Regions from separate parts of the Brevibacillus sp. M2.1A genome, predicted to be linked through region 1. Evidence: riboswitches for the same ligand, from Rfam matches in the RefSeq annotation. Region 1 holds a riboswitch; each other region holds the start of a gene.
What was found. A riboswitch is a leader RNA that binds a small molecule or an ion and turns the genes downstream of it on or off. The one in region 1 is predicted to bind cyclic di-AMP.
Positions count from the first base shown of each region.

Region 1 (10,834 bases):
TTTTTCGACAAGCCGTTTCATCGCCGCAGTCGTCATGGCGATAGCGAACAGTTGCTGGCTGACTGCGTCATGCAGTTCTCTCGCCAATCTCTGTCGCTCCTCTGTTACCGCTGCATGCTTCAATTGTTCTGCGAGAGCCGCATTGTGGTTCGACAGCCGCTGCAAAGATGCTACTTGCTCTTCCCATTGCGAAGCCAGGCGATTGATCTGCCATCCCAATTCGCCTACTTCATCGACGCCCAATTCGGGAACCCGATACGACAGCATTCCGCGCCCAAGCTTCATGGCAGCTTCCCACAGTACACTGAGTCTCTTTTTCAACAAATTGCCGACGATATAGGAAATGATCAATGCCACTAAGACACCTGCAGGCAAAGAAACAACAAAAGCAGCAAGCTGAATCAAACCCTCTGGATCGGCAGGGAGATTGATTCCTATATATTCTTCAAGCCACCACACGAAGTTGCGGTCGCTGATTACTTCGTTGTACCACCGATGAATCCCCGGGTGATCTTTCCATAAAAAGTATAGCCAAAAGAAACAAATAAACGCGGCAGTAACTGCACTGACGGCCAGTAACATGCCATAGCGCACGTATTGCCACTGAATACTTGCCAATCGCTGTCGACGCATCCGCCAGTACCTCCTAGATGTACTTGACTTTTATATCGCCGACAAGCAGCGAGATATGCAAGTTTACTTTTTGCAATGCTTCATCATACTGATCAGAACGAATCTTAACACTGCGGTTGATACCCCCCTGACGGTGGCTTAGCACCTCCAGGTCACCAATACTTAACCCTGCCGTTACCGATACAGGAAGATCGACCGGTACATAAATCGTCACATCGCCTACCCAGCCCTCTACGACAAGAACCGCTTCATCCCGCATCAACACTGCCCGGGAAAGATCAATCACAACATCCCCGATTCCATGCCAGACATGCAAGTGATTCAGTTCAAAACGCCCGGAAGTCAGGTGATAATCCCCAATCAGAGAACTGCGGGAATCTTTTGGCAGCATGTCGTCAGGGGATGAAGACATGCTTTCGTGATGAGGAATTTTTCCACCAACATGCTTCCATTTGTTCCAGCTGTCTAGCCAAGGGCGCTCCGCTGTTGAAACGTTCACGTCATTCGGGATACTTGCATCACTAGTCAAAATCGTCTCCGCAGCAGATGGGTTCCCACTCTCGCCTAATGGCTGATTCACACGGTGATCTCGTCTGCTGCTCTTGCCCCGAATCAACTGAAACCCGAAATAAATAAACACGATTGGCACTGCAATCTGGAACAAATCATCAATCCCGACACTAAACCACATATCCATCGCGATGATGGTCCCCAGCGAGAATAAAATTCCTCCGCCAATCCGATTTTTATTCCCCCACAAACGAAGGCCGAAATAAATAAGCACCATCGGCCACAAATCAAACAGACCGAACGAAATGATACCCAAACTGTCTAACAAAAGACCGATTCCCGTAAAAATAATCAGGACACCAGCCAACATTTTGTGCAAACGGGACAGTTTCACAAAAGTCTCCTCTCTCACGCCCCATGCTGATCGTTTTCACTTTGACCATTACGACATGTATAGATGAATGCAGGCGGAATGTTCAACAGGGTAAAGTCGATCTCAACCCGGGGAAAACGATCCTGCAACTCAGCCTGGAGTTGTAGCGAATATTGGAATGTAATAAATAGGCCCCCTGGCTTCAGTACAGATTGAACTTCGTCCAGAATTGCTGCCCGCAGCTCTTGTGGAAAATTGGCGAATGGCAGACCTGAGATAATGACATCTGCACCTACAAGGTCCTGCTCCTCCAAGTAAGACCTAAGTTTAGTCGCTTCCTCCCTGATAGGAAGATCGGGAAAACGTGATTGAAGCATAGAGCGAAATTGGGAATCTCGTTCCACAAGCACGTACTGTGTGCCGGGACGCAAGCGCTGATAGATCGTTTGGGTAAATGCCCCTGTACCAGGTCCCAGCTCCAGGATCACATCGGTTGAAGCCCAATCGACGCTTTTCAACATTTGCTCACATAAAAAACGAGAGCTGGGGATTATACTACCGACGCGTCCAGGCTCAGCGATAAACCGCCGCAAAAAGACCAAGAAGTCCTGCAAGAATCGTACCTCCTAGGGGAAAAGCAGCCTGATGTACACAGGCTGCCGAATTGACCCAATCTATTCTACACCTTGTCCCCCAGTTCCTGTTGAATTAGGATTGCACTGGTTTGGCTACCGGTGTTTTTGCTTCATTAATGGATGCTTTGATGCTAGCAAGTTCTGCATCGAGATCATCCTTTTCCAGGTCAGACAAAGCGTTCTCCCAAGCGCGGTTCGTTTGGCGCCATTGCCCACTCATTTGTGCTTCTGCTTCCATGCGCATGACTTTTTCCTCCATGCGGGCGAAGCCACGGCCTGCGGACTGATTGCCGATACCAACAACTGCTTGATTGACTTGCTTTTGTGTACGAGCTACTTGTGCACGTGCCATCAGTGTGAACTTTTTCGCACGCATTTTATAGAACTCTTCCTTCAGCTCAGCCAGCTTCTCGCGCATTTGTGTAGCTGCCTCGGATGCTGACAGGTAGAGAGTTTCATATTCCGCTGCCCGGCCTTCGTACTGCTTCTTGTCAGCGAGTGCTCGACGTGCCAACTCGTCTTCTCCCTCAGTTAAGGCGAGCTTGACTTGACGATCGCGTTTTTCGATCAGGGCATTGGCTTCATCCAATTGCTGACGGAATTTCTTTTCCAGTGCAACCTGACGGGCAACCGCGACTTCAACTTGTCCGATTTCTACTTCCATGTCACGCATATATTGATTCAGCATTACTACCGGATCTTCCATGGAATCCAATGCATCATTTACCGAAGCTACTGTCAGGTCACGCAAACGTTTAAAGATACTCATTATTTTTTCCTCCTCATCATATCACATCATATTGTTCATCCAAAAGACTCTTGCGACATAGGCGTTACTGCGGGCGTCTTCTTACGTTTCTCTCCCAAGTGTCCAGCGTATCTTCCTTTAATACTTTTTGGGCCCATTCACGCTCCCAAGAAGGAGGCGCTTGTTTTGGCTCTTGGCTGGGACGCAGTAAGCGATATCCCAGATAAATCACCCCAATGGCCAGAAGCGCGTGAAACAGTAGGTCAAGCTTGCCAATCAACATCAGGAACCCGAACAGGAAGACCAGGATTCCCCAAAAACGTGAACCGGTTTGTCCCATGATCTTTTTGGCACCGTATATCATGATCACGCCGGGAATGATAAACCCGAGCAAGTCTCCGATATCGATACCCACCAGATCCAGAAGAACCAACCCACCGACTAGCAGCAGAACCAGCCCGAGTAGAACTTTGCCAGACCGTTCGCTCATTACTCGCTTACCTCCATTCGTTTTGCATGTGGTGCTTGTGGAACGTTATGCCCTTATTGTAGCCCTCGGTATAGGCTTCCCATAACGGGCGTGCGGTTGGTTTTTCCCTCCGTCCTTGGACGGAGACAATTTCCTGCCCTAATCGGACGAGCTGTCCCGCAAGACAGAATATGCACGCGTCGAAAGGCGGCTTGCACTGTCGAACGAAAACGTTACAGCATTTGACGGCATCTTTGTGACGAATATGTGAACGAACAGATAAAAAGAAGGAAATAAAGGACTGGCGTAGAATCTTCGTAAGAGTGCGTGTAAAAAAACATCGAAAAATAGCCGAATTCCGCTTGGCGGAAACGGGGGAACCACGTTTTTGGGGTGAATGGTTGCTACTCCTAGCAGCCTAGGGCGTCCTTTCGACCGAACCCTTCAGCTAACCTCGTAGGCTCACGAAGGGAGCAGTTTCTTTTGCGCAAGATGGTTTTATCTTTATTTATGGCTGGATTGCTTGCTATGGGGGCAGGCACTGCACAGGCTGCTGAGGAGAATACTCTCAATGAAGTAGTCAGTGACTTGTACGGTACCCCTTACAAATCTTCCGGCTCGTCCAAAAAGGGCTTTGACTGCTCCGGTTTCACGCGCTACGTATTTGATGCGTTAGGTGTAGACCTGCCTCACAATTCTGCTTCCCAGTACGAATTAGGTACAGAGGTAGCCAGAAAAGATTTGCAGCCAGGCGATCTCGTATTCTTCAACACGAACGGTCGCAGCATTTCTCACGTGGGTATCTACATCGGAGACGGCACATTCGTGCACTCGGAATCTGGTCGTGGAGTCGTCAACACCAAGTTGAGCGATCCATACTACTGGAGCAAGCGTTATGTAGGCGCCAAGCGTCTCAGCGTTCCTGTTCTAGCGAAAGCAGAAATTCCGAATAAGGAAAAAGCGGTGCAAGCTGCATCGTTGCCGGAAAAACCAGCTAAAAAATAGTCATTCGGCAAAATAATAAAAGCCAGGGACACTACGTCTCTGGCTTTTTCTGACGAAATTTAGTACCTGGTCTAAAGAGGTACCCTCACATATTAGAACAACTTAATAACTTACGGGGTTTCTTCCCCTGATCAGGTCAAAGCATGTTATGATAGACAAGACCCATTCTTTGAATGGTATTCCTTATTAATAGAAGTAACTGGGGGTTGTTCCGGTGAAAGATCACATTTTAATTGTCGATGACAATCTGGAGATTATTGAACTGCTAGAAGACATTTTGGAGAACGAGGGCTTCACCGTTTCCTCCGCAGAGAGCGGAGAGGATGCACTCTCGCTGCTCAGCCAAGGAGAGCGTCCCAACCTGATCCTTTTGGATATTATGATGCCCAACATGAGTGGCTACGAGCTCTGCTCTCAAATTCGCCGTGAGTGGGATTTGCCTATACTGTTTCTCAGTGCAAAAGGAAAAGCGGTAGATAAAGTAGTCGGCTTCGAAATCGGCGCAGATGATTACATCACGAAGCCTTTTGATACAGAAGAGCTGCTCGCTCGCATTCGTGCCCACCTTCGTCGCTATGAGCGCATTCGCAAGCATACCGAAGAGCAGCCTGAGAAGGAAACGACCTCCTCTCCGATTACGGTTTTGAAATTCAAGGACCTGGAAATCCATAAAGAAACGTATTCCGTTTATGTATGCAATCAAAAGATTGAGCTATCTACCAAGGAATTCCAACTACTCACCTTCCTCGCAGAAAATGCGGGCATCGTCTTTACAAGAGAGCAAATTTATGACCGTGTCTGGGGATATGGATATGGCTCGCTCAATACAGTGACCGTCCATATTAAAAACCTCCGTGAAAAGCTGGAAACAGAACGTCAGTTCATTAAAACACAATGGGGGACAGGCTACGTATTTATCGGGGAGAAGCTTTAAATGAGCTTACGCAATAAAGTTTTGCTCTCCTTCATTGCCTTGATCACACTCAACATCTTGTTGTTTAAATTTGTTTTCCAAGACATTATTGTCGCTCAACTCAAAAATGATCGGCATAATCAGTACCAGGCTGAGAAAGAAGCCGCAGAGAAGGTCATGCTCAATCAACTGCTTCTCGTCAGTAATTTCAAGGACCCAATCGAACGTTTGGAGCTTGAAAAGCAGTTGCCAGACGACGTGATGTACCGCATGCTCGTAAAGGATGCCAATGGAAACACCATCTACAGCAAAACATCACGCGCCTATAATTTGAAAATGCCTTCCCCCTCCTCATCAAGTCGTGGCGATTCTGCCAAACAAAGTGACCTCAAAGTGGTCGCTGAGTACCATTTTCAGCAGGAGCCACCGCGTACAGGGGAGATCGTTGTTTATTTCTACACAGATGATTACGACATGATGGCTACAACAGGGGTTTCCATGATGCTCTGGTTTATTTACGGAAGCATTAGTCTGGTGGGATTGGTTCTGCTCGCTTTGTTCGTTCGCTGGATACTAAGGCCGGTTAACGAATTATCGCGCGTCACCCAAGAAATCCAGGAAGGGAAGCGCCTGGTCACATTTACGTATCGATCGCATGATGAATTTGGGCAACTCTTTCGATATTTCGGGGAAATGGTGGATGAGCTTCGCTTAGCGGAAGAAAGACAGGCAGAAATGATCGCTTCGATCGCCCACGACTTCCGCACACCTCTCACCACGATCAAAGGGTATGCGTCATATATCGGCTCTGGTCGTGTGACGGATATGACCAAAATACAGAAACAGATGGGCAAAATCGAGCTAAAAACGACGGACTTGGAAAAGCTGCTGGATGAGCTGCAGGACTTCACCACTCAAAGCTCCGAAGTCCGACTCAGTATTAACCGCATTCATGTCAAAAGCTTCTTGAGAGGAATCATTGAGGACTATTTGCCAAGAATCAAAGAGGCAGGTCTCACCTTTCAATGGAAGCTGCGCATCTCCAATGAACTACACATCGAAGCAGATGAGACCAAGCTGCGGCGTGTCATGGAAAATTTGTTAAACAACGCTATCCACTACAACAAACCGGATGGCTCCATTTACCTTACGTGTGATCAGCGAGAAGGACATGTCCTTTTTACTGTGATCGACAAAGGAGAAGGAATCGCTGCTGAAGACTTGCCGAAAATTTTCACCAAGTTTTATCGGGCGGAAAAATCACGAAATCGCAACAGTGGCGGTACAGGCTTAGGCTTGACGATTTGCAAGAGCATCGTCCGGCTTCACGGCGGAGATCTGATGGTAAACAGTGAATTGGGAACGGGAAGCAGTTTCTCCTTCACCATCCCCTTCTTCCACGGGTAGCTTTCACAAGCTACCCTTATTTTATATAGATTTATTCTCAGTTAATTATTTCTTTATATTTTACTAGTAAAATAATTTTTGTAAGCATGTTGCTTTCAGTGATAAATAACCCCCAGTTCGGTATCTGACACAATCGGCGAAACCGTAGTGATAAGATGCCTCTTTTTTTGTCCCTCAACTTCCATTTTTTTCTATCTCTTTTCCAAACGCATCGGCAGTCCGTTCTTGGGACGCAAGGTGACCAACGGCTCGGGCTCCACTACCTGGTTCGGTTCAGCCAGTCTTAGTCGATATCGCTGTGCAATCGTCGCCAGTAGCAAAGCTGCCTCCATCAAAGCAAAGTTATTCCCGATACAAACACGCGGCCCGCCACCAAACGGGAAATAAGCATAGGCTGGAATTCTTTTTAAGAGGTCGCTGTCAAAACGCTCTGGAATGAATTGTTCAGCCTGGTCATAATAGCGTGGGTCACGGTGCATGACATATTGGCTCATCATCAGTGTTTCTCCAGGCTTGTACGTGTGACCGCCGATCTCAACCTCATCTACCACTTCCCGATTTATCGTCCATGCCGCAGGATAGAGCCTCAGCGTTTCCTGTACAATGAGATTCGTATACTTCAGCTGCGGAATATCCTCGACCGTCGGCAGCTTTTCACACAGTACGGTCGACAACTCGTCATGCAGCTTTTTCTCCACCTCGGGATGAGTAGCCAGCAAATAGAAAATCCACGACATCGTATTCGCAGTCGTCTCATGGCCCGCTACAAAAATGGTCATGACCTCGTCGCGAACCTGCTCGTCTGTCATTCCTTCCCCATCATCTTCATCACGCGCTGCCAAAAGCATCCCCAACAAGTCCTTATGCTCTTCTCCTTCGCTATTGCGCCGAGCTTCGATCAAAGAGTAGATCGTTTTGTCCAGCAGCTCACTCGACTCCAGGAACTCCCGATTGCTTTTGGTAGGTACGGACAACGGAATGTCGATAAAAGAGGAGCCTTTGTTTGCCACGTATTTCAAACCGACATCGATGGCATGTCCAATCTGATCGGCCCCTTCCTTGACGGTTTTGCCAAACATCGTCTCCGTAATAATCGCAAGTGTTACTTTCATCATGTCCGAGTGAATATCGCGGAGCTCCCCGGTTTTCCAATCCGACATGAGATCAACGGCTTGCCGGACCATCACGTCTCCGTAGGTGGCGATACGATCTCGATGAAAAGCTGGCTGCATAAGCCGCCGTTGTCGCAAATGCTTTTTTCCTTCACTGGTAAGAATTCCATCTCCTACAACAGCTCGCGCAACCTGTAGTCCTTTCCCTTTTCGAAAATGCGCCTGTTTGCTGACCAAAACCTCTTTGATGTGATCCGGATTCGTTAACAGATAAATATGGCGGGAAGGACCGAAGCGAAAATGAACGACTTCCCCATGCTCTTTTGCAGCGTCGCGGATGAACTGAAGCGGCGATCGGCGAAATGCCATCAAATTCCCTGAGATTGGAAGACCCTTTGGGCCGGTGATCGTGATATTCATACGTCTCCTCCTTTTTACTTGCAAATCCTACCGATAGTATCCGGCACGATAAGGAGATTATGCGAAAAAAAGCCACCCGAACTTCGGATGGCTGACGAAATCATTTTGTTTATCGTGGAACAGGTTGGTCTGTGCGCAACAGACGAGAAGCAATCAGTCGCTCGCGTACCTTGATGCCAATCAGAGAAGCCAGAACTGCTTTGACAACCCCTACAATGAGGAAAGGCGTTACACCAAAAGCAACAGCTTTATCCCATGGAATGTCCATAACGTATTTGAGCTGTACAGTACCAAAAGCGAGTGTGACAAACATGCCAATGATATTGGCGATGATGGCGTTTTTCAGGTTGAATCTTGTTTTCTCCAAGTAGAGCCCGGTCACATAAGCGGTGGCGATAAACCCAAATATGTACCCGCCGGATTTTCCGACCAATATCTGCAAGCCGCCTTTTGCCTCGCTGAATACAGGCAATCCGACTGCACCGAGCAAAACGTAAATAACCAGAGCCAGTGTCCCGTATCTTCTTCCCAAAATGGTCGCCGTCAGTCCTACTGCTAACGTCTGCGCAGTAATCGGAATCAACGTCAAGGGAATCGTCACCTGCGACAATACCGCAGTCATTGCAGCAAAAATGGCAGAGAGCAATAGCCATCTCAAGCGTTCGTTTCTCATGCGTACTAGCCTCCGTTTTGTTAACTAAAAATATGATAAGGTTAACAAAATAATAATACGCATCTGCCCTTTTGTAAATCCCCGTTCTGCCCGCTTACCTTTTTGCTTGTTGATTCATGTGTAACTGCAGCTTTTGAAGTGACTGAACCGTATGATCGATTAATTCGTTCAGGTCATCAATGTTGCCTTCATCAATTTTCCGATGAAAATCCAGCGTCACCTGGTTGGTGATTTGCTTTGGCGGCCAATCGATTCGATGCTCCTCTAACTTGACCGATACTTTCTGTGTAATATACGGCCGTTGCCCCCAAATGTCATTAAGAATCGATGTGACTTCTCTCGCTTCTGCCGGCACATCTCTGTAATTTTCCAGCTGCAAGTAAAAATGGATGCAAATCGTACATCCGATATGCTCTGTCAACGGTTGTTCCAGCTGTTCGGCTGCAATATCAGCTAACTGGGTACGAAGCTGCATCTCAGCACGGACAGCTGCGGTATAATCATGTTGATCAGCCAATTTGAATTCGATCTGAAACTGTCGATGGAACGTAGCCATATCCATGACATCCGAACGGTTCGTAATCGTGATTGCCCCTTCGAAGTCCCGGTCGTATACCGCACCTTCCAACACAACCCTGATATTGTCAAAAACAAGCGGATGAAACATCTCGCGCCCTCCTTTTCCCAGGCATTCGGGCCCTTTCTTTTACAGTATATAGCATGCCTGCTTTCTCCTTGTTTTGCAAGCAGACCGACTTCCCCATGGCGACGCCTTCAGGAGAGTGGTACCATGAGAGTGATCCAACCTTTGAGGTGACAGCCATGTTTTTAATTGGAATTCTAATCGTTGTTGCAATCCTTGGTGAAATTATTCATCGTTTGAATCCATGGAAAAAGCCAGAACCTGCGTATGAGGATCTCGTCGACCAAATCAAACAGACAGACTGGTACCAGGAGCTGTCTCGTGATCAGGCGTGTCGTTACGTTCTGGACAACGACCCGCATGTCCAAGCCTACTACGCGAGTACGTATGAAGCCAAACGACTCCTTGCACAGGAAGGCTTTCAATTGGGGCTGATTGATTACGTCAAGCAGGAAGCTGCAAAGCACGCCGATAAACCGCGCTGACATGCGAAAAAGCCGTTGTTATGGAACAGCGGCTTTTTCTTTGAATCAAAAAAAAGGTATACCTGCCATGGCTCATGCCCTGTGGTACACCTGTTTTATCCGGTATTCATGTTTGTATTAGCGTTTTTGATGATAGTGTTTGTAAGCGTCAAAGGATGCTTGCTCTTGGCAAGGTGCGCATTCTGTTGCATACGATTCAGCTTGTTCGTGAATCATTTGACCGCAGGCAGCACAGCATTTTGCTTCGAGATTGCGAAAGAAATTAGTGATCGGCGTCATGATTAAAACCCCCCGTGTGTTATTATCTGTATTGTATTACAACAGCATCTGTTTTATAAAAGTTTGTTATAATACATTACGCCGATTTATCTTTCTCTCTCGCTCATTTTCTCTTTATTGCTCCTCTTTTCGCTGTATTCATACATTTTTGCAAATTCCGCATCTGTTGTAACACAAAGGCCTAAATCAGCAGATTGAACAAATACGGATCATTCGTAATCTCTACATAGCGGATACCATGCTGCTTCATCCGACTGACTAATGGCTGATAGTCATCCTTGCATTTCATTTCAATGCCAACCAGCGCTGGACCATTGTCTTTGTTGTTCTTTTTCGTATACTCAAAGCGTGTGATGTCATCGTGTGGCCCCAATACTTTTTCCATAAACTCTCGCAAGGCTCCGGCACGCTGTGGGAAATTGATGACAAAGTAGTGCTTCAAGCCCTCATGCAGCAGGGAGCGCTCCTTGATCTCTTGCATCCGGTCAATGTCGTTGTTTCCCCCGCTGATGACACACACTACGTTTTT
Region 1 covers NZ_JABSUY020000001.1:1,631,662-1,642,495, reverse strand. Annotated here, with positions in the region: gene HP567_RS08035 (HAMP domain-containing sensor histidine kinase) at 1-633, opposite strand, end outside; gene liaF (cell wall-active antibiotics response protein LiaF) at 647-1,537, opposite strand; gene HP567_RS08025 (class I SAM-dependent methyltransferase) at 1,552-2,130, opposite strand; gene HP567_RS08020 (PspA/IM30 family protein) at 2,225-2,920, opposite strand; gene HP567_RS08015 (LiaF transmembrane domain-containing protein) at 2,985-3,389, opposite strand; cyclic di-AMP (ydaO/yuaA leader) riboswitch at 3,708-3,847, shown strand; gene HP567_RS08010 (C40 family peptidase) at 3,852-4,373, shown strand; gene HP567_RS08005 (response regulator transcription factor) at 4,588-5,307, shown strand; gene HP567_RS08000 (sensor histidine kinase) at 5,308-6,693, shown strand; gene HP567_RS07995 (cytochrome P450) at 6,885-8,225, opposite strand; gene HP567_RS07990 (biotin transporter BioY) at 8,335-8,898, opposite strand; gene HP567_RS07985 (hypothetical protein) at 8,993-9,565, opposite strand; gene HP567_RS07980 (hypothetical protein) at 9,661-10,026, shown strand; gene yhfH (protein YhfH) at 10,144-10,305, opposite strand; gene ilvA (threonine ammonia-lyase IlvA) at 10,487-10,834, opposite strand, start outside.

Region 2 (10,834 bases), 2.2 Mb from region 1:
GCCACTCTGATTCCATTCCGCTGCCAGTGAGACATCTTCCAGGTAGCCCATACTGATCAGTTCTTGGCCGGAAGCACACTTCTGCAAGTAAGCGGGAAGAAGACCTTGAGTGGATCGAAAGGCTGCCACCGCCATTTCAGCCTCTGGTGACAAACGATACCCCTCTAGTTCGTGAAGCAGCGCACCTGCCGCAATCATATCCTCAATAGCGGGTCGCAATGCTCCATTTCCCCACCGTTCACCGCAAGCAATGACCGTTATCGTTCCTTTCTGCTGCTGTATGTATCTGGCTACGGATAGCGCATTACGCAAGCACGCAGCGACCACCCTCGCCCCTGTTTTCTTTGCCAACACGGTACAGGTCGATCCGTTTGGTGAGGGTAACACCACTCTACTTCCCACCGGAACCGTTTTCAGACAGGCTGGCGAAAGGGAGATTGGTTCGCCGCGTTTTCCAGCGAGCAGCGCTGCTTTTTGTTTGGCGAATGCAATGGCTGACTCATCCTGTACCTGATAAGGATAGACGATACCCCCACGTCCCGTTACGATATCTACACACGTACTGAACGAGAGTACATCGATAATAACGATCATATCCGATGCTGCTCCGACCTGTTCCACCCCTTCGTATCCCCAATCAAATCGAGCCGTATAGTCTAGTTGCTTGTATACAGGCATTTCTCCCAAACCCTCCACCGTCCTCTATCAAAAATAGTTACTCGTCCCCTTACGTTCGCCGTTACAAATCAAGACAAGAAACAATATCGTATTATTGTCCCACTAGATTACACAAGAATGGAGTGAACATGGATGTCTGAAATCGAATACGACGACGATCAAGGTAATACTGAAAGCAGAAATCACAGACGCCCAAGAAGAAATACGGTGAGAACGACTGGTATTTTGCAAAATAACCTCGCCCGAGCTGTCACTGCTCACCTCGACCTGGTAAACCTGAACACAGAAGAGGTTGAAGTACGTGTGCAAGTATTGAACTGGGGTAACGCCGTTACGCAAACGAATCCAGTTAGCACCTTGCTTGACATTACGCAATTTATCCCTGCGAATACTCGCACTGCTTTCAATGCGCTTGTCCCCGCTTCTTTCCACTATGAAGTTCGCCTTACCGTAGCAGAAAACAACAGAAATGTCCTTCTCACCACTTATGGCCGTACTTCTATCGGCGGCGGTCAAGTTGTTGGTCTTACCGTTCTTGACAGTCAATTCCAAACTGTCGATATCGAAACTTGTATTTAACTATTTTGCAGGAAGAAAATGAGGAATTATGGTGGGACGCCATAGTTCCTTTTTTAATGATTCGCATGCACGAATAGGCGCTGGGGACTATCCCAACGCCTTTTTACTTCTATGTTCTACGACAAAAAAACTGCCCTCGAAAGGACAGTTTCTTTTAAAAGGAGACTTACAGTTTTACTACGTTCTCAGCTTGTGGGCCACGGTTGCCTTGAACAATGTTGAATTGAACTTTTTGACCTTCGTCCAAAGTTTTGAAACCGTCACCTTGGATTGCGCTGAAGTGTACGAATACATCGTCTCCGCCTTCTACTTGAATGAAACCGAAACCTTTTTCTGCGTTAAACCATTTTACTGTTCCGTTCGTTTGCATCTAAAAAAACCTCCAAAAATTCAATTTGAATATGCTAGTCATATTTACCGAAGCAAATAAAGCTCACATATCATGAAGAAATACCAAATCATGTGCTGTGATACGCCTTCATGATATGTGAATTTTACTTACTTAGCAAATATATGAATGTCATAGGACGGAACTGCAAAATTAAAAACTAAACCTTTTGAAAACCTAAAACAATGAAAGCCCTTCCTCTCTTCCATCCTTGCGGCTCCGATGACCGCGCCAGTGTGAATCGGGGATTCAAAAATGTTATCCATCAGCATACAAACACCTCGATGAATGATTAGGTATCAATTTTTCAAGTAGCAACCTCATTCTACCATGGTTGTCCAATAAAAGCAACCGTTCAGCCTTATTCTGGACGAAGCGGTACTCTGTTACAATAGGATTGGGAGGGATTACATTGGAAAATCATATTTTGACAACCATTCAATTATCCGAAATGCTTGAAAAGAAAGTGCCTGTACTTTTATTGGACGTACGCGACTCCGAGAAATTTATTTCCGGCAGCCTCGTTCACGAAAACGCGTCGGCGCGAAACGTCCCTTATCTTCTTATGAAGGAACAGGACAAGCCACTTGATGAAGAAACCGAAAAACTCGCGCAAAATGTGCAGATCGTTACCTTATGTACAACAGGTAATAAAGCTCAAAAAGCTGCGGCTCTGCTTCGTGAGCATGGTTTTCATGCGAATGCATTGGAAGGCGGCTTAACTGCATGGAAGGAACAATCAAACAAAGCGAAATGAGCCTAATTTATCAACGATTCTAGCTAGTTGCCATATATTACTCCTTTATTTCGATTGGGATTGTCTGATATCGTTGTTCATGCCAAACGAAATAAGCCGAGACTTCCTCTTGAAAAGGAAGTGCGGGGGACTTTTTTGTGGATGAGTTATTCCACATTGGGGTGAATCGCCGAACTGGCGTAGGGTTGTTTCCTCAATCCGAATCCGACAACTAACCTCGTAGGCCAAAAAAAGGAGAGATTTGTTTAATGAAACGTTTTGGTTCTGTTACAATCGCGATGACTCTTGGTCTGGGCTTGGCTTTGACAGGGTTTGCTTCTTCTGCTTCCGCAGCATCTAACTGCCCATTGAAGAACGGACAATTCCAATTCAATGCGGGTCAAAATATGGGACAATTCCAAAAAGCACCAAATGCACAACAGTTCTTTAACTTTTTCCAAAAACAAGGCTTTGTTCCTGGCCAGCCACAAGCAGTACAGCCAATGCAACCTGTTAAGCAAGGACAAGCAACACCTGTACAACCTTGCCCGATTCAACCAGGAACTTTCCAACCAGCACCCGTACAACAAGCTCCAGCACAACCAGCACCAGTTCAAACGGCACCAGCACAACCTAGCAATAATGTCACTCAGCCTGCCGCTCCGGTAAATCAAGCGGATGAAGCTAAAACTGGTGATTTTGCGAAACAAGTCGCGGATTTGGTGAACCAAGAACGTGCAAAAGCAGGTCTCAAACCTGTTCAAATGGATGCGGCACTGTCCAAAGTAGCGTTGGCAAAAGCACAAGATATGTCTGCTAACAACTATTTTGACCACAACAGTCCAACGTACGGTTCTCCATTTGACATGATGAAGCAGTATGGCATTCAGTACTCGACTGCAGGCGAGAATATCGCCATGGGTCAACAGAGTCCACAAGAAGTTATGCAACAATGGATGAACAGTGAAGGCCACCGCCAAAACATTATGAACCCTGATTTCACAAAAATTGGTGTAGGCTTCACAAATGGCTACTGGGTACAAGAATTTATCGGGTAGAACACTGCCTGATAAACGAAAAGCCGGTGTCTCGTAATCGAGACCCGGCTTTTTCGTGTACGCGTTACTTTCGCTTCGCTTCTGCCGCCTGTTTTTTGGGGGTACAGCAGCTTTCCTGCTCATTGAGCAAAGCAACATCCTTTTGATTCATTTCTTGCTTCGTTGGGTAAGCAGATACTTGCTGCAGCTCGGCATTGACATCAGACGATTGTTTCATCCGTATGGCCCCCTCACCGTTATTGGTGGTACATCCCTAGTATGCACGCGGTTCTAAACGACTCATTCCTAAGGAACACTGGAAGCACATGCAAATGAACCTATCTGCTTATAATATGTTCAAGGTCTTTTAAGGCAGCCGCCGCTGCCGCCACAGGATCTGATTTTCCTCCAACGACCAATAAATCCCCCATGACATCTGTTTCTACCCGTATGGCTTTTGTCGTACCAGATACAGATGCAAATGGATGGGTAAGATCCACCGCACATAAATCTACTGCGACAGATACCGTGCCATTCGCTTCCTTTTGGATCGTTCCGATCAGCTTGGGAATCTTCGAGTGCTTTTTCCATGCCTCGATTTGTAACGAGGTTATTTCGCGAATACTTGCGCGTGTTATATCGGTTAGTTTTACTTGCGCATCAAAAGCAGCGTTTGCCAAGATCGTGAGCTTCGAAGCTGTATCCCATCCATCGATATCATAGGAAGGGTCCGGTTCGGCAATCCCCATCTTCTGAGCGAGCTCGACTGCTTCTGCACAGGTGAGCCCCTCTTCCATCATTTTTGTGAGCACGAAGTTTGTCGTTCCCGTAAAAATACCTTCGACGCGTTTTACTTCACAGCCTGCCAAGTTATACTGCAACAGATCGATCGTCGGCAGAGCTGCTGCTGTTGCTCCACTCCCTTTCAATGCGACGCCATGTTTTTTGGCAAGAGCGGCTAAGCCAGCATAATCGACTACAAGTGCGCCTTTTGAAATGGCGATCGCATGCATGGCATTCTCCAAAGCATAACGAATAAAAGTAAGACCGGGTCCGCCCTCTTTTTCAGATGGACCTGCCTCGATGAGCACGTCTGCTTGAGCTGACTTGATAAATTCCAGCGCGTTCCAAGATGGGTTCCTTGTTTGTTTTGTATGAGCATAGTCTGCCCATTTTCCCGAATCGATTCCGTTCTCATCGTAGAGGCCGGAAGCTGAACGAACGACTCCCACGAGTCTGACATCCGCTTGATATAGCTCGCGGTACCTCTCCCTTCGCTGCTCCAGCAGTCGAGCCACCTGCTGTCCTACTGTTCCGAAGCCTGTTAACATAATGTTCCAACGTTTCATGAGTCAATCTCCTTGCTGTTTATGCGTCGCTTATTTCCACCATTTTTTCTACTTTTATCTTGTATCCGGAGCAAATCCTTGCGATTCAGTTTCTTTCCTGTTTTCGCTGAGTAGATCTCTTCCGTATGATCAATAAACAATATTCCTTCCAAATGGTCCATCTCGTGCTGAATACACCGAGCCAGGAAATCTTCCGCTTCGATTGTCTTTGTTTGTCCTTGGCGGTTCAGCGTCTGAACTTTGACATAATTCGCCCGACGAACGATTCCAAAAACACCTGGTATCGAAAGACAAGCTTCTAGCCCTACCTGCTCACCGGATTTTTCCACCAACACCGGATTGATTAGTTCAATCAAGCCGCTACCGCAATCCATCACGACTAAACGCTCCGGGATGCCAATCTGGATCGCAGACAAGCCTGCTCGACCTTTCGCAGCGTAAATCGTTTGGGCCATATCATCCAATATCTTTTCGACCTGCGGAGTAATGGATAGTATTCTTTTTGAAGTTTCACGCAAGACAGGGTCCCCCAGGCGAACGATCCTGCGTTCAGCCATTTGCTTCTCCCTCCCGCATTAGTCAGTTTTCGATTTCAAGGTAGCAAATCAGGTCCTCGCTGTCAAAAGGAACCTCGTAAAATCTGAAATATCCCGTTGGGCAAGGGTGACAAATGCATGTAGATACGCTATCTTTATTGGTAAAGATAGATGTTTGTATATGAAAAGGGAGGCTACCATGCATTCATTAGCATCAACGCTGAACGAAACCATCCAACGAGAAAACCCGCACGTGTATGAAATGCTATCCAATATCGCCAAGCTGATTTATTTCCCTAAAGAGGGGATTCTCAGCCAGTCGGCAGAAGCGAAAGCAAAAGCGAAAAAGTACAATGCAACCATCGGGATTGCACTGGAAAATGGTCAACCGATGCACCTTAAGGTCATCCAGGATAACCTGTCTGCTTACCAGCCAAAAGACATTTACGAATATGCTCCCCCAGCAGGAAAGCCTGAGCTGCGTGCAGCATGGCGTAAAAAAATGATCGAGGAACAGCCTGCACTGGCTAATCATACGTTTAGTAACCCAATCGTTACAAACGCATTGACCCATGGTCTGAGCATCGTATCTGACTTGTTCGCTGACAGCGGCGACAGCGTCATCATCCCGGACAAAAACTGGGAAAACTACGAGCTTACGTTTTCGATCCGCCGTGGTGCGAAAATGGTCTACTACCCATTGTATAACGACGAGATGAAATTTAATGCTGCTGCTTTGCGTGATGCCATTCTCGCACAAAAAGACAAAGGCAAAGCCATCGTCGTACTCAACTTCCCGAATAACCCAACTGGCTATACACCAGGTCCAGAGGAAGGAAAACAAATCGTCGCTGCACTAAAAGAAGGCGCAGAGGCTGGGATCAACATTGTTGCCGTAACGGACGACGCGTACTTCGGCTTGTTCTTCGAGGATTCGATGCACGAATCTCTCTTCGCTAGCCTGTGCGACGTTCACCCTCGCATTCTGCCTGTAAAAGTAGATGGGGCTACTAAAGAGGATTACGTATGGGGCTTCCGTGTTGGCTTCATTACGTATGCATCCCCATCCAGCGACTTGCTCAGTGCTTTGGAGCAGAAGACAATGGGAATCATCCGTGCGACTCTTTCCAGCGGATCACATCCTTCCCAAACGTTCGTCCTGCAGGCAATCACTGCACCGGAGTACAAAGCACAGAAGCAGGAGAAATTCGATATCATGAAAGGCCGCGCCAACCGCACCAAGGAAGTGCTCGACAGCGGTAAATACGATGACGTGTGGACCTACTATCCATTCAACTCCGGCTACTTCATGTGCCTCAAGCTAAAGACTGTCGAAGCGGAAGCATTGCGCCAGCACTTGCTGGAACAGTATGGCGTCGGTACAATCGCTCTCGGTCAAACCGATTTGCGTATCGCTTTCTCTTGCATTGAAGAAGAAAACATTGCGGACTTGTTCGAACTAGTCTACAGCGGTGTGAAAGATTTGGAAAAGGCATTGACCAAATAAATGTAACTGGCTCTATTGAACAAGCGTCTGGACCTCGTGTCTGGGCGCTTTTCGTTTTCTTTCAAAAAAGGCCCCGAATACCCAAGAAGTATAAATGCGAGGGTTTCCGAGACCTGTTCCATCATGCTATTTTATTAGCTATCAATTGACGAACGCATACGACGAGGCTGCTGTGTCCCGATAAAAATGGAGGCGAGCACCAGGATCATCCCCACCCCATGCATCCAAGTAAATGCTTCGTTCAAGAAAAAGGCAGCCACGAGAGCAGCGCTTATCGGCATCATTCCGGTGAACAGGCCCGCTTTGGAAGCCTCCACCTTCTCCACTCCTTTGTACCAGAGAAAGAAAGATAAGACGCTTGCCGTAAACGCATAGTACACAAGAAGCCACCATACATGTGCAGGTACGGCACTCCAATCAAACCGCAAGCTTTCCCAGATCGCAAACGGAAGAAACAAGACAAAGCTGATGACATTAATCGCAGTCGTCATTTGAAAAGGCGTAATTTTCCCAGATAGTCTTTTGGCGAAAATCGTGAAAAGCGCTTCGCTGACGACCGCAAAAAACACGAGCAAATTGCCAAGCATGCTTACCCAGTTTTGCTCCCCTCCGCTTCCTGTGAACGTAATGAAGCCGATGCCGCCCACAGAAAGACCGATCGCCACTAAGCTGTTGGCGTGTAATTTTTCCTTGAGAATCCAGAACGAAAACAAAGCGATGCAGGCAGGTACCGTACTCGTAATGATACCGGCGGCAGTAGCAGTCGTCCACTGAACGCCATACAACATGCAAATACTAAACAAAAAAACGCCAAAAAACGACTGCCAGAATAACACCTTGCCTTCCTCACGGCTCCAAGACATTTTCCATTCGCCACGCATAGCGAGCAACGGCAATAGGATGACAATCGCGAGCAAAAAGCGCAGCTCCGAAAACAAAAACACGGGAACATGGGAAACAATTTCTTTTCCGATGGAGATGTTGCTTCCGACCAAGGCCATAGCCATGGCTAACTGTATGTAAGCTAACAGCATGACGTCTCGCTTCTCCCTTCAAGCTCCAACAATTCTCTGCATCTGGTCAAACTGCCTGCGATTACCCTGCGTTTTGCCATTCTTTTTGAGAGGACGGGACTTTTTTTGTCTTTTTCTCTGCTGCCCCCACTAGCCAGGAACCAAACGGCAGTTTTCCGAGCCCATATGATACGGCAAATGAAAGAATGGAGCACAAGACGAATGCTACCATACTCCCCCACACGCCCGTGTGAAAAAGCTGAAGCTCGCGCAAAAACTTCATCAAGTATGTCAAGATCAGCGCATGAATCAAATAAGCTCCGTACGAATACTTCCCAAGGAGTCCTAGCCAATGTGTCCATTTGGACTGCTTTTTGCTCACCCATAGGCAGAGAGCGTACACAGCCAGCAAGCAAGCCATCGTATAGAGGAACATGGACGGTTTCAAGGATGTCGCTTCGTTTAAATTGATTTGGCCTTGCCCTGATTCACGGAAAAGCTCATAGCCAATGACTGCGTACAGGACACCAACCGAAATGATGATCCAGTACCAGTATCTTTTCAGCATGGCACGAAAAGCAGGCAACGTGAAGGCGACCAAGCCACCGAACAAAAAGTAATAGAAATAATAGAACGCATTTCGATCACGGTATTTGATGAAATACGTATCAAGCCAATTCATATCGAACCGAAAACCGTGCGCCGGGATGTACCGCGCTGAAAACCACATGAGGCCCCCATAAATCAATCCGGTGACACCAAGAGCGAGAACGAGACGAAAGCGGCTTGTCACGAATCTGCGGAAAAGTTCAAATACTCTTTGCCAAAACGGATACAAAAGATAGAACTGAAAAATCATCACGACGAACCACAGATGATACGAGGATGTACCTGTCAGGAAATTTTTGCTTACATTCCAAACGAACGCTGCTCCCTCACCCAAAGGCTTCTCCATCAAGTAAAGATAGACCACCGACCATATTCCATACGGGACCAAAATCTCGGTTATCCGTTTACGCGTGAAGGAAATATAGTTCACTTTTTCAGCGTAGTTGTAAAACAAAACAAGACCCGTGATGAAAATGAATGCTGGTACCGCGAATTTTAGCAAATGAAACAACATTCCGTAGATGATCGACACCTGCTCTGTCAGACCCGGCTCACGGATGTACACACCAATGACATGCTGATAAACCACAGCCAAGAATGCAAAGGCCCGGATCAGATCCAACTCACCAATTCGTTCTTTTCGAGCCATAACCAAATACCAGATCCTTCCTGTTCTTGCGAAAAAAAGTGCTACCTTCCATCTTACCGACCAAAAGTCAGTCTGGCAAGCCTCAAATCAAAAAGACTGATACCCTTTGGAGCAGTATCAGTCACTACTATCCACCTTGATCCGAATATAGATCCGCTAGACTTCGAATCGGCCAAATCAGACTTTGTACCCCACGTGAATACAGTGCTAAATGTGGAGAATCCGTGAGTGGGATCGACAGGTTTTCGGTCATCGCATTTTCACGAATATGAAAGGCTGTCTCCTGTAGCTGCCACGGCTCGTGTACTACATCCGCAAACATCAATTGCTTCGTTCTGCTACACCTGCAAAAGAGCGTGTATCGCTCTGTTAGCCAATGCACCAGCGTTCCCTCTTTGGCCAAAAATTTGTCACTGAGAGGCTGGTAGCTGCCTTCGAACGAGGGTGACTGAGGTAGACCAGATAGTCGTCGAGAGGTAAAATCGATCTCATCCCCTTGGCGTTGAAAAGCCATTTGGGCCCGATAATACGGCAGTCGGTACCAAAATTTTGCAATCTTGATTACTAAAGGATTCGACGCATCCAGAGAAAGAAAATACACGCCCGTCTTCCCTTTCCCCTTCACATACGTTCTAACATTGATTTCAGGAAAAGTCGTCGTGAATGGTACGGATGGCATCCTACGCAGACGCACGCCACTCAGCAAAAACGGGATAATACTGATCCAAGCCATGTTATTGTAGGTATCGAGTTCAAGTCCTGCTGGAATCAGTGCTCGAATAGACGCTGGGGAAATTGCCCAATGTAAAAAAAGAAGATGCTCCCACGTCTGCGTCATGGTCCATCCGTTATACTGTGCGGGCGACTTGATTTGGATGATCTTCTGTTCGATACGAATCCCTCCCATTCGTACGTCGATCAAGCGATTCTAACTGGAAGAGGATGAATGATAGGCAAGGGGTACTTTCGTCACTTTGCTCGTCATCTCATCGAGTGAGACGAGATCCGCAGCGGTCACATCACGAAGAGACGTTTTCCCCAGCGCGAGGATGGCAATTTCCATCTCATCCACAAACGAAAGAAAAAAGTTAGTCAAATATTTCGCGGCTGATTCGGGGTCGAATTTGTTTTTCAAGCTTCCTGGATAGGTGGTTAGCTCTGTCGGTGGTTCCCACGGTATGGCTTTTGTCACCTGATCATGAGTCATCGCCCACAAAACAGCCGTCCCCATAAAGATGCCGTCTGCTCCCAAAGCAATCGCTTTCAAGCACTCCCCCGGGGTATTATATCCGCCCCCGGACAATAAGGTAATTCGTTCTTTTACACCTTTTTTCTTCAAATAGCGTACAGCGCGGGTAAGCGCATAAATCGTCGGCAAACCGAAATCATCCTCCAGGATGGGAGGTCCTCCTTTTGTCCCTGCTTGCCCGCCATCAATACTGATAAAATCTACACCGGCTTGGATGACAATCTCCAGGTCTTTTTCAAGAATGGCACTAGCACAGATTTTGACGCCGATCGGAACGCCGTCTGTTATGGTGCGCAGCTTGTCTACGAGCTTCTTTAGATCCTCCGGCTTTGTTACTTCCGGATGCCGCGAAGGAATGACGATCATTTCTTCATCCTGAACCCCCATGATTTCAGCAGCTCTTCCCTTGATATATTCAGCGGGGATAAAGCTCGCGGCAGCTGCAGTCGCCCCCTGCCCAAAATGGATTTCGATGGCGTCCGCCTGTCGCAAAATTTCCGGCTC
Region 2 covers NZ_JABSUY020000001.1:3,845,056-3,855,889, forward strand. Annotated here, with positions in the region: gene HP567_RS18450 (2-phosphosulfolactate phosphatase) at 1-678, opposite strand, end outside; gene HP567_RS18455 (hypothetical protein) at 886-1,257, shown strand; gene HP567_RS18460 (cold-shock protein) at 1,424-1,627, opposite strand; gene HP567_RS18465 (rhodanese-like domain-containing protein) at 2,058-2,402, shown strand; cyclic di-AMP (ydaO/yuaA leader) riboswitch at 2,487-2,643, shown strand; gene HP567_RS18470 (CAP domain-containing protein) at 2,651-3,439, shown strand; gene HP567_RS18475 (hypothetical protein) at 3,504-3,656, opposite strand; gene HP567_RS18480 (homoserine dehydrogenase) at 3,757-4,767, opposite strand; gene def (peptide deformylase) at 4,764-5,324, opposite strand; gene HP567_RS18490 (aminotransferase class I/II-fold pyridoxal phosphate-dependent enzyme) at 5,503-6,810, shown strand; gene HP567_RS18495 (DMT family transporter) at 6,945-7,844, opposite strand; gene HP567_RS18500 (acyltransferase) at 7,906-9,081, opposite strand; gene HP567_RS18505 (YqjF family protein) at 9,209-10,003, opposite strand; gene HP567_RS18510 (FMN-binding glutamate synthase family protein) at 10,010-10,834, opposite strand, start outside.
Region 2: it holds a riboswitch for cyclic di-AMP, as region 1 does, so the genes downstream of both, HP567_RS18470 (CAP domain-containing protein) here and HP567_RS08010 (C40 family peptidase) in region 1, are expected to answer to the same signal.

Region 3 (10,834 bases), 670 kb from region 1:
TTCAACGGATGAACGAAACAAAATCGCATGAACACCTGATTTTACTTTTATCAAACCTTGTTAGGTGCTTTATATGGCCTTAAAAAAGGGGATTTAGAATGAAATCAAACAGAGAACACAGCAATGTCTGATAGTGAAACAGGAGGAATGGTCATGCTGGATTTGCATATGCACACGACTGCTTCTGACGGAAAGCTGTCACCTCGGGAATTACTCATAGAGGCCAAAGAGCGTGGTGTGAATTATTTAGCTATTACCGACCATGATACCGTGGATGGTTATCTGCTTGCCCGTGAGGATGCCGAACAGCTCGGCATACAGCTTATACAGGGAATTGAGTGGAATACAGACGGATCGGAGGACGAACTACATATTTTGGGGTACGGCTTAGATATATCCGATGCTCGTTTGCTTCATGTCATGGAAAGACGGCAACGGGAGCGTATCGAGTGGATCAATGAGATAGTTGTGGGCTGCAATCGACAGGGGCTGTCCATTTCTATGGAAGAGTGCATGGCACGGGCGAACGGCGGAGTGATGGTTCGCACGCATGTTGCCGAGGTCATTGCCGACCGGGGCTACTGCTCAACTCCCCAGTCTGCCTTTGAGACGTATTTGCGCAAAGGGTGTGCCGCTTACGTGCCCCGTCCTATCTTTTCTGCACGGGAAGCAATTGAAATTACCCATGAAGCGGGCGGAATTGCTGTACTGGCTCATCCTGGCATCTACCCTTTTGAGGTTCAGCTTGATGCGTTGCTTGAATACGGAATCGACGGCATTGAGGTATATTATCCGAGACATTCTGCAGCAAAGATGGCTTTTTGGGAGAGACAAGCCAAAGCCCATCATCTCATCCGTTCGGGAGGAAGCGACTTTCACGGTCATCGCTCACGCAACCCATATCCGGTCGGTAGCGTGCCAATCCCGGCAGAGGTAAAGGAGTGGTGGAAATGCTGTATGTTTCATCAACACTGATGTGGGCTTACCCGGTAGAGGCGGCTGTCTTGATTGCACGTCAATACGGATTTGCGGGTATGGAGGTATGGGCGGAGCACGTCTGGTGTTACCAAAGTGACCCGAAAGAAATCCAACAGGCGGCAAAACGAGCGGGAATGAAGCTGACCTTGCATGCAGCTAGCTGGGATTTAAATTTGTGTTCGCTGAATCATGGCATTCGCAAGCAATCCATTGAAGAAGTGAAGCGTTCCTTGACGCTAGCAAGTGAAATCGGAGCCAAAAGTGTAACCATCCATCCGGGACGAGTGACGCTGTCTCCCAGAAACCGAAGCTGGCATGAGCCGATTCTGATTGAGAGCGTGAATGAGCTGGCGTACGAAGCAAGGAAAAAAGACTGTATGTTGTCTATCGAGCACATTGAGCCTCTGCCGAAGGAAATGATCGTGACACCGCAAGATATGAATCAACTGAGAATGGCATTGGAATACCCGACGACAACCACGTTTGATATTGCTCATGTTCCTCTTTCCTGTTCCTTGTCGCAATTTTACAGCGAGCTAGAGGGGATCGATAAAATTCATGTGAGCGACGCTACGGCAACCAAGCTGCATGTGCCATTAGGAACAGGAGAGATTGATTTGTCAGGCATTTGGCCGTTGTTGTTTGAAGAAAAGAGACCCGTTGTTGTAGAAGGCTTCGATGATGCGAGGAGCTTGTCTCAGCTTAAGCAAAACATGGTTTATTTACGGCAAGAGGATTGTGTTTCATTTGGATAGGAGGTCCGTATTATTTTGAATATTCTCGTAACCAATGACGATGGAATTTTTTCAAGTGGAGTGCTTTGTCTGGCACAGGCACTTCAGCCCTTTGGCAATGTATCCATTGTCTGCCCGGATCAAGAACGTAGTGCGATCAGCCATGCCATTACGTTGAAATCGCCAGTCAAAGCAAACAAAGTAAACTTTTTTGAAACCTCGCTGGAAGCATGGGCCGTCAATGGCACACCGGCTGACTGCGTCAAGATGGCGATTGAGGTCATTCTCAAGGAAAAGCCAGATGTAATTGTATCTGGAATCAACCGTGGACCGAATCTGGGACGGGATGTCTTTTATTCAGGTACGATCTCAGCAGCGATTGAGGGGGCGATGTACCAGATTCCTTCCATCGCTATATCTCTCGCTACGCTGAAGCCAAACCCGAATTTTTCAATCGTCGAGCCGCTTGCCTACGAAATATTTGAAACCCTGCTCAGACACAAGCTCAGTCCCGAAACGGTTCTGAACATCAATCTCCCGTATTTGTCCAGGGAAATGGTAAAAGGAGTAGCAGTCACGCCGCTGGCAATGGATGTTCTGCGCTATCAATATGTGGGCTTGAACGATCCACAAGGGTATATGTGCTACTGGCTCTCCGACCACTTGAGTGAGCTTCACTTTGAGGACGAGGAGTCCGATTATTACAAGCTTCGCGACGGTTATATCACTATTACTCCTTTGCAATTAAACATGACGAATACTGCCATGAAGGCAAAAATCGGCAAATGGTTTCAAGGCGCGAAGCAAAGCACTTAGCTGTTAACCACTCATGATTTTTAGGAGGAATGAACAATTGAAACGTGTTCTTAGCCCAAAATGGACCCTTTCTTTATTCGCAGCCGTTGCTGTCTTCGGACTGGCAGCCTGCGGTTCCCAGCCTTCTTCCACATCACCAACCCCGGCGGCGAACACTGAAGCGACATCTGAGTCTGCCCCTGCCCCAGCCAAAATCGCAGGGTCGCTGAGCTTTTATACCTCCCAGCCAGATGCAGACGCGCAAGCATTGATCGAGGGTTTTTCGAAAAATTATCCGGAGGTAAAAGTAGAGCTGTTCCGATCCGGTACAGAGGAAGTGATGAGTCGCTTGCAGGCGGAGGCACAAGCTGGGCAGGTAAAAGCAGATGTGCTTTTGGTTGCGGATGCACCGACCTTTGCTAGCCTGAAAAAACAGGATTTGCTCATGCCGTATGCTTCGCCCGAGGCTAAGGACATTCCGGCGGAGTGGAAGGATGCAGAGGGCGCCTATACGGGAACCAAAGTGATGGCAACCGTTCTTGCAGTCAACAGCAGCAAGGTTGCCGCTCTTCCGGACAGTTGGAAGGTTCTGACCAGTCCGGAAGCCTCGAACAAAACGATTATGCCAAGTCCACTCTACTCTGGAGCAGCAGCCTATAACATAGGCGTACTTACTCGGCAGGCTGATTTTGGTTGGGACTACATAGCTGGACTCAAAGCAAACCAGATGACAGTCACTAAAGGCAATGGTGCCGTATTGAAAAGCGTCGCAGGCGGCGAGAAGGAATATGGGATGGTTGTGGATTACCTCGTAGCTCGGGCGAAAAAAGACGGCTCTCCAGTCGAGCTCATCTATCCAAACGAGGGTGTTCCTGTCATAACCGAACCAATCGGGATCATGAAAGCAACGAAAAATGCAGAGGCAGCAAAAGCGTTTGTCGATTATGTGCTCTCGGAAGAAGGACAGCAGCTTGCAAGCAGTCTCGGGTACACTCCGATCAGAAAAGGCATCGCTGCTCCGGAAGGGCTACGCGCTCAAGACCAGATCAAGGTGCTTTCTGCGAATACAGATGAACTTGAAGCGAACAGAGAGGCGGACAAAAAGAAATTTGGAGAGATGATGGGTGCAAAGTAACTGGCAAGCAGCAGTGTCCGAGCGCAAGATGGGGGAACGGCGAAAAATAGCCGTGCCCCTGTCGTTGGAAAAGGCGGCCACATGGATCGTGCTGGTGCCGGTCGCCTTCTTTTTTATGTATCCGTTGTGGAAGTTGATCGCTCTTAGTGTGCAAACAGAAGCAGGGATCGGTCTTCGATACTTTGCGGATGTGATCACACATGAACGCACGTGGAACGCTATCGGTCACAGCGTTACGGCGGCAGGAGCTTCTACGCTCATCGCGTTAGTCATTGGCGTGTCGTTGGCTTGGTTATGCGCCTATACAGACATACGCTGGAAGTCTGCCATTCATGTACTTGCCCTGTTGCCATTGCTGATTCCCTCGTACGTGATGACCTTGGCCTGGACACAACTGGCAGGTCCGCAAGGGGTATTGAACCGGGCAGCGAGCTGGCTTTATGGTGGGCCTTTGGAGCTGTGGGACGTCTATGGCTTGGACGGGATCATTGTTGTAATGGGTCTAACGCATTATCCGTTGGTCTACATGCTCACGCTGTCCGTTCTGTATCGGATTCCCAAAGAACTGGAATGGGCGGCTCATTCTTCAGGGGCTACGGCTACGACCGTATTTCGCAAGGTGACACTCCCACTCGCCTTACCGGGAATTGCAGGAGGCGGACTGCTTGCTTTTATTTCCGGACTCGATAATTTTGGTGTCCCTGCGTTTCTCGGGATCCCGGAAAATATCCCTTTATTGAGTACGTTGATTTATGAGGAGGTCATCGGATTTGGACCGAGCGCTTTTGCGAGGGCATCTGTCTTGTCTATTTTGCTTGGCGTGATAGCATTGGCGGGAACAGGAGTACAGTGGCTCTTTTTGCGTAAAAGCCGGGTGGACCAGACCAGTGCCGAGGACAAATCGATTCGCCGTCACTTGGAAAGATATCGACGGGGTGTGGAGGTTCTTGTTGGACTCTTTTTGTTGGTGACGAGTGTGCTTCCTCTCTTGTCCATGGCAGCGAACGCTTTCATCAAGGCGTATGGGTTGCCTTTTGTTCCGCAAAATCTGACATGGAAGCATTTTGCGTTTGTATTGTTTGACCATGTTGGAACGAGAGCGGCCATCGGCAATAGCCTGATGCTGGCCTGCTTGACTGGCGTCTTGTGCGTGGTGGCTGGAACATGGTTCGCTTACTGGCGCATCCATCGGCCTTCCTTTATGGGAAAAGTAATGGAAGGGGCTGTCGCTTTGCCGTATGCTTTGCCCGGTATGGTGCTTGGTCTGGCGATGATTTTAACGTGGATCGAGCCGATTCCCAGCTGGCAGCCAGGAATATATGGAACGGTTTGGCTCATTTTGATTGCGTATGTGACTCGCTTTTTGATCTTGCAAGTAAAAAGCAGTACGGTCTCCATTATGCAGGTGGGCAAGGAAGTAGAAGAAGCAGCACGGATCAACGGTGGTCGATTTTGGACGAGGTGGTCCCGGATATTGCTCCCGCTCTATGCACCGGGAATGGCAACAGGCTTGTTTCTAGTGTTCCTGACAGCATTTACTGAATTGACAATATCATCGCTTCTGTGGTCATCCGGTTCGGAAACGATCGGTGTCGTTATTTTTAGCTTTGAGCAGGCGGGATCAACGACTCATAGCACGGCCCTTTCTTCGTTGATCGTAGTGGCCATCCTGCTGGCTTTGACAATGGGCGGTTTATGGAAACGATATTGGCAACGGAGGATACAGGGATGAACAGTGCAAGAGTGAAGGGCGTTTCCAAAAAATTCGGAGATGTGACGGTGCTCCACCATCTGGATCTACAAATTGGACAAGGGGAATTCGTTGCTTTGCTCGGGCCGAGCGGCTGCGGAAAAACGACACTGCTTAGGCTATTGGCGGGTTTTGAATCGCCTACCAGCGGAGAAATCTGGATCAATCAAGAGTGCGTAGCGGACCAGGCAAGAAGAAAGCCGCCAGAGGAGCGGCGGATTGGTATGGTGTTTCAGTCATTCGCACTTTGGCCGCATTTGACTGTCTATGAGAATGTCGTGTTTCCGTTGCAACATCAAAAGCACGTGCCTGCCGCTTACAAAGATAATCCAAAGGTACGGGTGGCACAAATGCTGGAGATGGTCGGTCTTGGAGGAATGGAAGAGAGATTTCCCAATCAGCTCTCTGGTGGACAAAAGCAGCGCGTTGCTCTGGCGCGGGCCATCGTGTTTAACCCTACGCTGCTTCTGATGGACGAGCCATTGAGCAGTCTCGATGCAGAGCTGCGTATGCAAATGCGCAAGGAAATCCAATTTATTCACCGCGAGCTGGGGACTTCCATCGTCTACGTCACACACGATCAGTCAGAGGCACTGGCTATGGCGGATCAGATCGTCGTAATGAAAGGAGGCAGGGTGGAACAAGCAGGTAGCCCGCAGGATATATACTATTCGCCCCAATCGCCTTTTGTCGCCAAGTTTGTGGGACGGGCTAACTTCTTAAAAGGAAACTGGTCTTGCCCCAATACCTTTCTGTTGGAGAGGCAAGGAGAGCCAGCGGTACCGATTGCTGTTTCCCGCGACTTTTCTTCCTTTCACGCTCAGCAAATATTGCCGGTTCGTCCCGATCAGTTGAAGCTCGCAGCGTGGCAGCAAGGAATGGAAGGCGTTATCGGAAAGGTATCTCATGTGCAATTTCAGGGGCGAGAACTGCTTTATTCCATCCGGGTCGGGGAGGATGACTGGGAGGTTGTCACGGACATCAGTCAGCGCTTTTCCTATGAGGAGCGTGTATGCGTAGAGGTTTGTGTATAAAAAGGGAAAGATAGCCAAGTGATTCTTCAATTGGATGAGCATGAACCATCTAAATCAATGCGACTCATTAAGAAAGGCGCTATTCTGTTTGATTCAACGAAAATGAACGTTCACAATAACTGGAAGCGAGCGTATAATCAAAGTCACAATCACGATCAAATAAGCAACAAAACACAATACGGCCTAGTTCCGATATTCTCGGAAGCGGGGGAACCAATCTTTTGGGGTTAATCCTGAGTGATCAGGAGGGATGAGGAAATGTCTTCTCTGCCATCCTACCCGTCAGCTAACCTCGTCGGCCAAAGCAGGGAAGGTCATGAATGGATAAAGTCTAGGCATATAATGCGCAACAAGGGGACTCCTTGCGGGCGTGTGATAGGTCGATACAGGCTTTTTCTTTGGGACCTTTGTTCTGGAGAAAAAGAATGGATCGGCCTATTTTTTATGGAAATACCGACGAGCAGCTTACGCCGATACAACGTGAAGGGAGTGGTGTGGATCGCTGAGAGGCAGTCGGTACGACATAAACCGCTGACAATCGAAATCAGGAAGACAGAGTACAGGGAGTCCTGAAAATGGGCGCCAGGTATTACGTAAGCCTGCGGATTTTCTACACGAGTAAAAATCAAGCGTGCCTGCTTGGTTTTGCTTGAGTGTGGAAGCTTCGCGGGCTTTTTACATTTACGAAAAAACGAAGGATGAGGGATACCATGCCCAAAATGAAAGTCGATCGACTGACAAAAGTGTTCGGCAAGCAGCCCGAACTGGCCTTGAAGCTGCTGGCGGAAGGACGGACAAAAGAACAAATTTACAAGCAAACTGGCCAGTCCATCGGTGTCAATCAGGTCAGCTTTGAAGTCGAGGAAGGTGAAATCTTTGTCATTATGGGCCTGTCAGGCAGCGGCAAGTCCACCTTAATCCGACTGTGTAATCGACTGATTGACCCAACGAGCGGAAGCATCGAGATCGATGGGGAAGAGATCGTGGACATGAAGGCAGCAGCTTTGCGTGAGGTGCGGAGGAAGAAGCTCGGGATGGTTTTTCAAAATTTCGCCCTGTTTCCGCAGCGGTCGGTACGAGAAAACGTGGAGTTTGGTTTGGAGATTCAGCAAGTACCGCCAGGACTCCGGCAAGAAAGAGCACGGGAAGCACTTGCGCTCGTTGGATTAACCGAGTGGGAAAATGCGCACCCGGATCAATTGAGCGGAGGGATGCGCCAGCGGGTCGGTCTGGCGCGGGCGTTGGCTAATAATCCAGATATTCTCTTGATGGACGAAGCGTTCAGTGCACTGGACCCACTCATTCGAAAAGATATGCAGGATGAGCTGCTGGAGCTCCAGATGACGATGAAAAAGACGATCCTGTTCATTACACATGACTTGCATGAGGCGTTGCGACTGGGCGATCGGATTGCCTTTATGAAAGACGGGCAGATCATTCAGATCGGCCGCCCGGAAGAAATTATGGCAGACCCAGCGGATGAATTCGTGCGGAAGTTCGTGGAGGATGCCGACCTGTCCAGGGTGCTCGTTGCTGAAAATGTGATGAAACGGGCAGAAGCAATCACGCCTGACAAAGGGGCCCGAGTGGCGCTGCAACTCATGATGGATAATGGCGTGTCCAGCTTGTACGTCGTGGACAAAAAGCGCACACTGCTTGGCTTGATTACGGCGTATGACGTATCACTTGCGATTGGTACGGGAGATTCGCTGGAGGCAATCATGAAAACCGACCTCCCTACCGTTTCGCCTGACGCACGTCTGCACAGCTTGTTCCCGATGATGGCAGACCTGCACGTCCCGATTGCTGTAGTGGGCGACCAGCAGCGATTATTGGGTGTCATCGTAAAAGGAGCGGTGCTAGGCGGGCTGGTAGGCAAAGTCAATGTACAAGAGCATCAGAGAGCAGAGGTGATGAGTGATGGACGCCGTGCCTAAGCTGCCGATTGGCGGTTGGATGGAAGGGTTCGTGGAGGTGCTGGGCCAGTACAAAGGGGTATTGTTTGATCCGGTGGCTATCGTCATTTCCACGATGGTGACTTACTGTTCTACGGTTTTGGCAGAGATACCTTCGCTGATTCTCATCTTGTTGCTGGGGGCCGCTGCGTGGGTTTTTGCAGGGAGAGCGTCCATGGTCTTTACGGTTGTTGGACTTTCTCTCATCCACAACTTGGGGTACTGGGATGAAACGATGGAGACATTGGGACTCGTCCTCACTGCTACCATGATTTCGATCGTCATCGGGATTCCGGTGGGCATTCTTTGCGCGAGACACGATACGTTTCGCAATCTGGTTACGCCAGTACTGGATTTGATGCAGACGATGCCCGCGTTCGTTTATTTGATTCCCGCGATCTTTTTCTTCGGTTTGGGCGAGGTGCCGGGAGTTATTGCCTCCGTTATTTTTGCTTTGCCGCCAATCGTGCGTCTCACGAACTTAGGCATACGTCAGGTCCCAGCGGAAATGGAGGAAGCGGCGGACGCCTTTGGCGCAACTGGGTGGCAAAAGCTCGTGAAAGTACAACTGCCATACGCGAAATCGACGATCTTGGCGGGAGTCAATCAGTGCATCATGCTCGCCCTGTCGATGGTGGTCATAGCGGCTATGATCGGGGCGAAAGGCTTGGGTGCAGACGTATATCGCGCCGTATCGCAAGTGGATATAGGAAGAGGATTCGAGGCGGGGCTATCCATCGTGATCATCGCTATCGTCTTGGATCGACTTACCCAACATGCAGGAAAAAAGGAGAGAAATACATGATGAACAAAATGATTCCAGCTATATTGGCAGTCATGATGGGAGCGACAGCTTGGCTCGCAGGATGCTCTAGTCAAAACACAAACACACAAATACCGACAGCAACGGTGGTCGGTCCGATTCCTTCTGAGACGTCGGACAACGCGCTAGGAGAAAAGCTCGACTACAAAATCATCGGAATCGACGCAGGAGCAGGCTCGATGGTAAAGACAGAGGAAGTCATGAACCTGTATGGCTTGGATAAATGGCAGCTTGTCGAAGGCTCAGATGCCGCTATGACAGCAGCTTTGATCAAGGCGTACGAAGCGAAGGAACCAATTATCATAACGGGCTGGACGCCGCACTGGATGTTTAAAAAGATGGATTTGAAATACTTGGCGGACCCAAAGAACGGCTTTGGCGGAGCGGAACAAATCCATACCATCGTGCGCAAAGGGCTGAAAGAGGATCAGCCTGCTGCCTATCAATTTCTGGATAAGTTCTGGTGGGAGCCAGCCGATATGGAGTCGGTCATGGTTCAAATGATTGACGGAAAAGATCCGGAAGTGGCCGCTGCGGAATGGGTAAAAAACAATGAAGTCAAAGTAGCGAAATGGGTGGAGGGCATACAGCCTGTCCAAAAAGAGAAGCTGACTCTCGCTTATGTAGCATGGGATTCCGAGATTGCCAGCTCGCACGTCGTAGAGCATGTGCTTGAGCAGAAGCTGGGGTATGAAGTCGAGTTGAGTCAGGTGCAGACTGGACCGATGTGGGCAGGTGTGGCCATTGGGGATGTAGATGGGATGGTTGCGGCGTGGCTGCCGTCTACAGATACGAGCTATTTGAAAAAATTCGGTGGGCAAATCGAGGATTTGGGTCCGAATCTCGACGGAACCAAAATCGGACTCGTGGTTCCTTCGTACATGAACATCTCGTCCATTGAGGATCTCCAATAAGGGAAGGGGAGGTGCTGCTATGAAGCATTATCTCGTATTAGGCAAGGGGGAAGCTTTCACTTCTTTTGTCCAGACACTATGCTGTGACAGTTTGCCTGCGTTTTGGGGAAGGAATCCAGGTGCCTTTTCATTGAAAGCGGGGTCTGGAGATAAGACGATTCAGCGTTTTTTGCCCATCTCATTTGACGAGTGCTACCGCGATCAGGAATCCTTGCTGATATACCAATCCGTCTACATCTTTCCCGATGAGTGGGCGGAGGGACGCGACTTCGTTACACTGTTCAAGCAGCTGGGCACCTGCCGGATTTTTGTGATGACGCAGGAGCATCGGAACGCGATGTTATACAAGGCGCTCGGGGCGAATCACGTCATCGTGAGTCAGCCCGGGTATAAAGGCTACGGCTGGTTGGCCGAACAGATGAGTGGCTAAGAGAGAAATAGAAAAGGCTCCGCCTGCAAATGAGGCGGAGCCTTGTTTTCGTGAAAATTTAGCCCAACATTTTTTCGAGGTCCTTGTCCAATACATAAACCTCGATCCGTTCACCCATTTTCGTGCTGATGTCGCTATGACTCGATAGTACCTTGCAGGTTGTAAGCTTTTCTACGATTTCTTCCGATTCTTCACTGTACATTTCACGGAGAACCTCGCGCATTTCTTTGACGATGCGGCGACCTTTATCGTGACTGGACAGATGCTTTTCTTCGACGGTAAGAAC
Region 3 covers NZ_JABSUY020000001.1:959,236-970,069, forward strand. Annotated here, with positions in the region: gene HP567_RS04765 (PHP domain-containing protein) at 154-975, shown strand; gene HP567_RS04770 (sugar phosphate isomerase/epimerase family protein) at 951-1,733, shown strand; gene surE (5'/3'-nucleotidase SurE) at 1,749-2,528, shown strand; gene HP567_RS04780 (ABC transporter substrate-binding protein) at 2,566-3,642, shown strand; gene HP567_RS04785 (ABC transporter permease) at 3,632-5,374, shown strand; gene HP567_RS04790 (ABC transporter ATP-binding protein) at 5,371-6,426, shown strand; cyclic di-AMP (ydaO/yuaA leader) riboswitch at 6,597-6,743, shown strand; gene HP567_RS04795 (quaternary amine ABC transporter ATP-binding protein) at 7,137-8,363, shown strand; gene HP567_RS04800 (ABC transporter permease) at 8,347-9,186, shown strand; gene HP567_RS04805 (glycine betaine ABC transporter substrate-binding protein) at 9,183-10,118, shown strand; gene HP567_RS04810 (hypothetical protein) at 10,138-10,548, shown strand; gene HP567_RS04815 (DUF2294 domain-containing protein) at 10,607-10,834, opposite strand, start outside.
Region 3: it holds a riboswitch for cyclic di-AMP, as region 1 does, so the genes downstream of both, HP567_RS04795 (quaternary amine ABC transporter ATP-binding protein) here and HP567_RS08010 (C40 family peptidase) in region 1, are expected to answer to the same signal.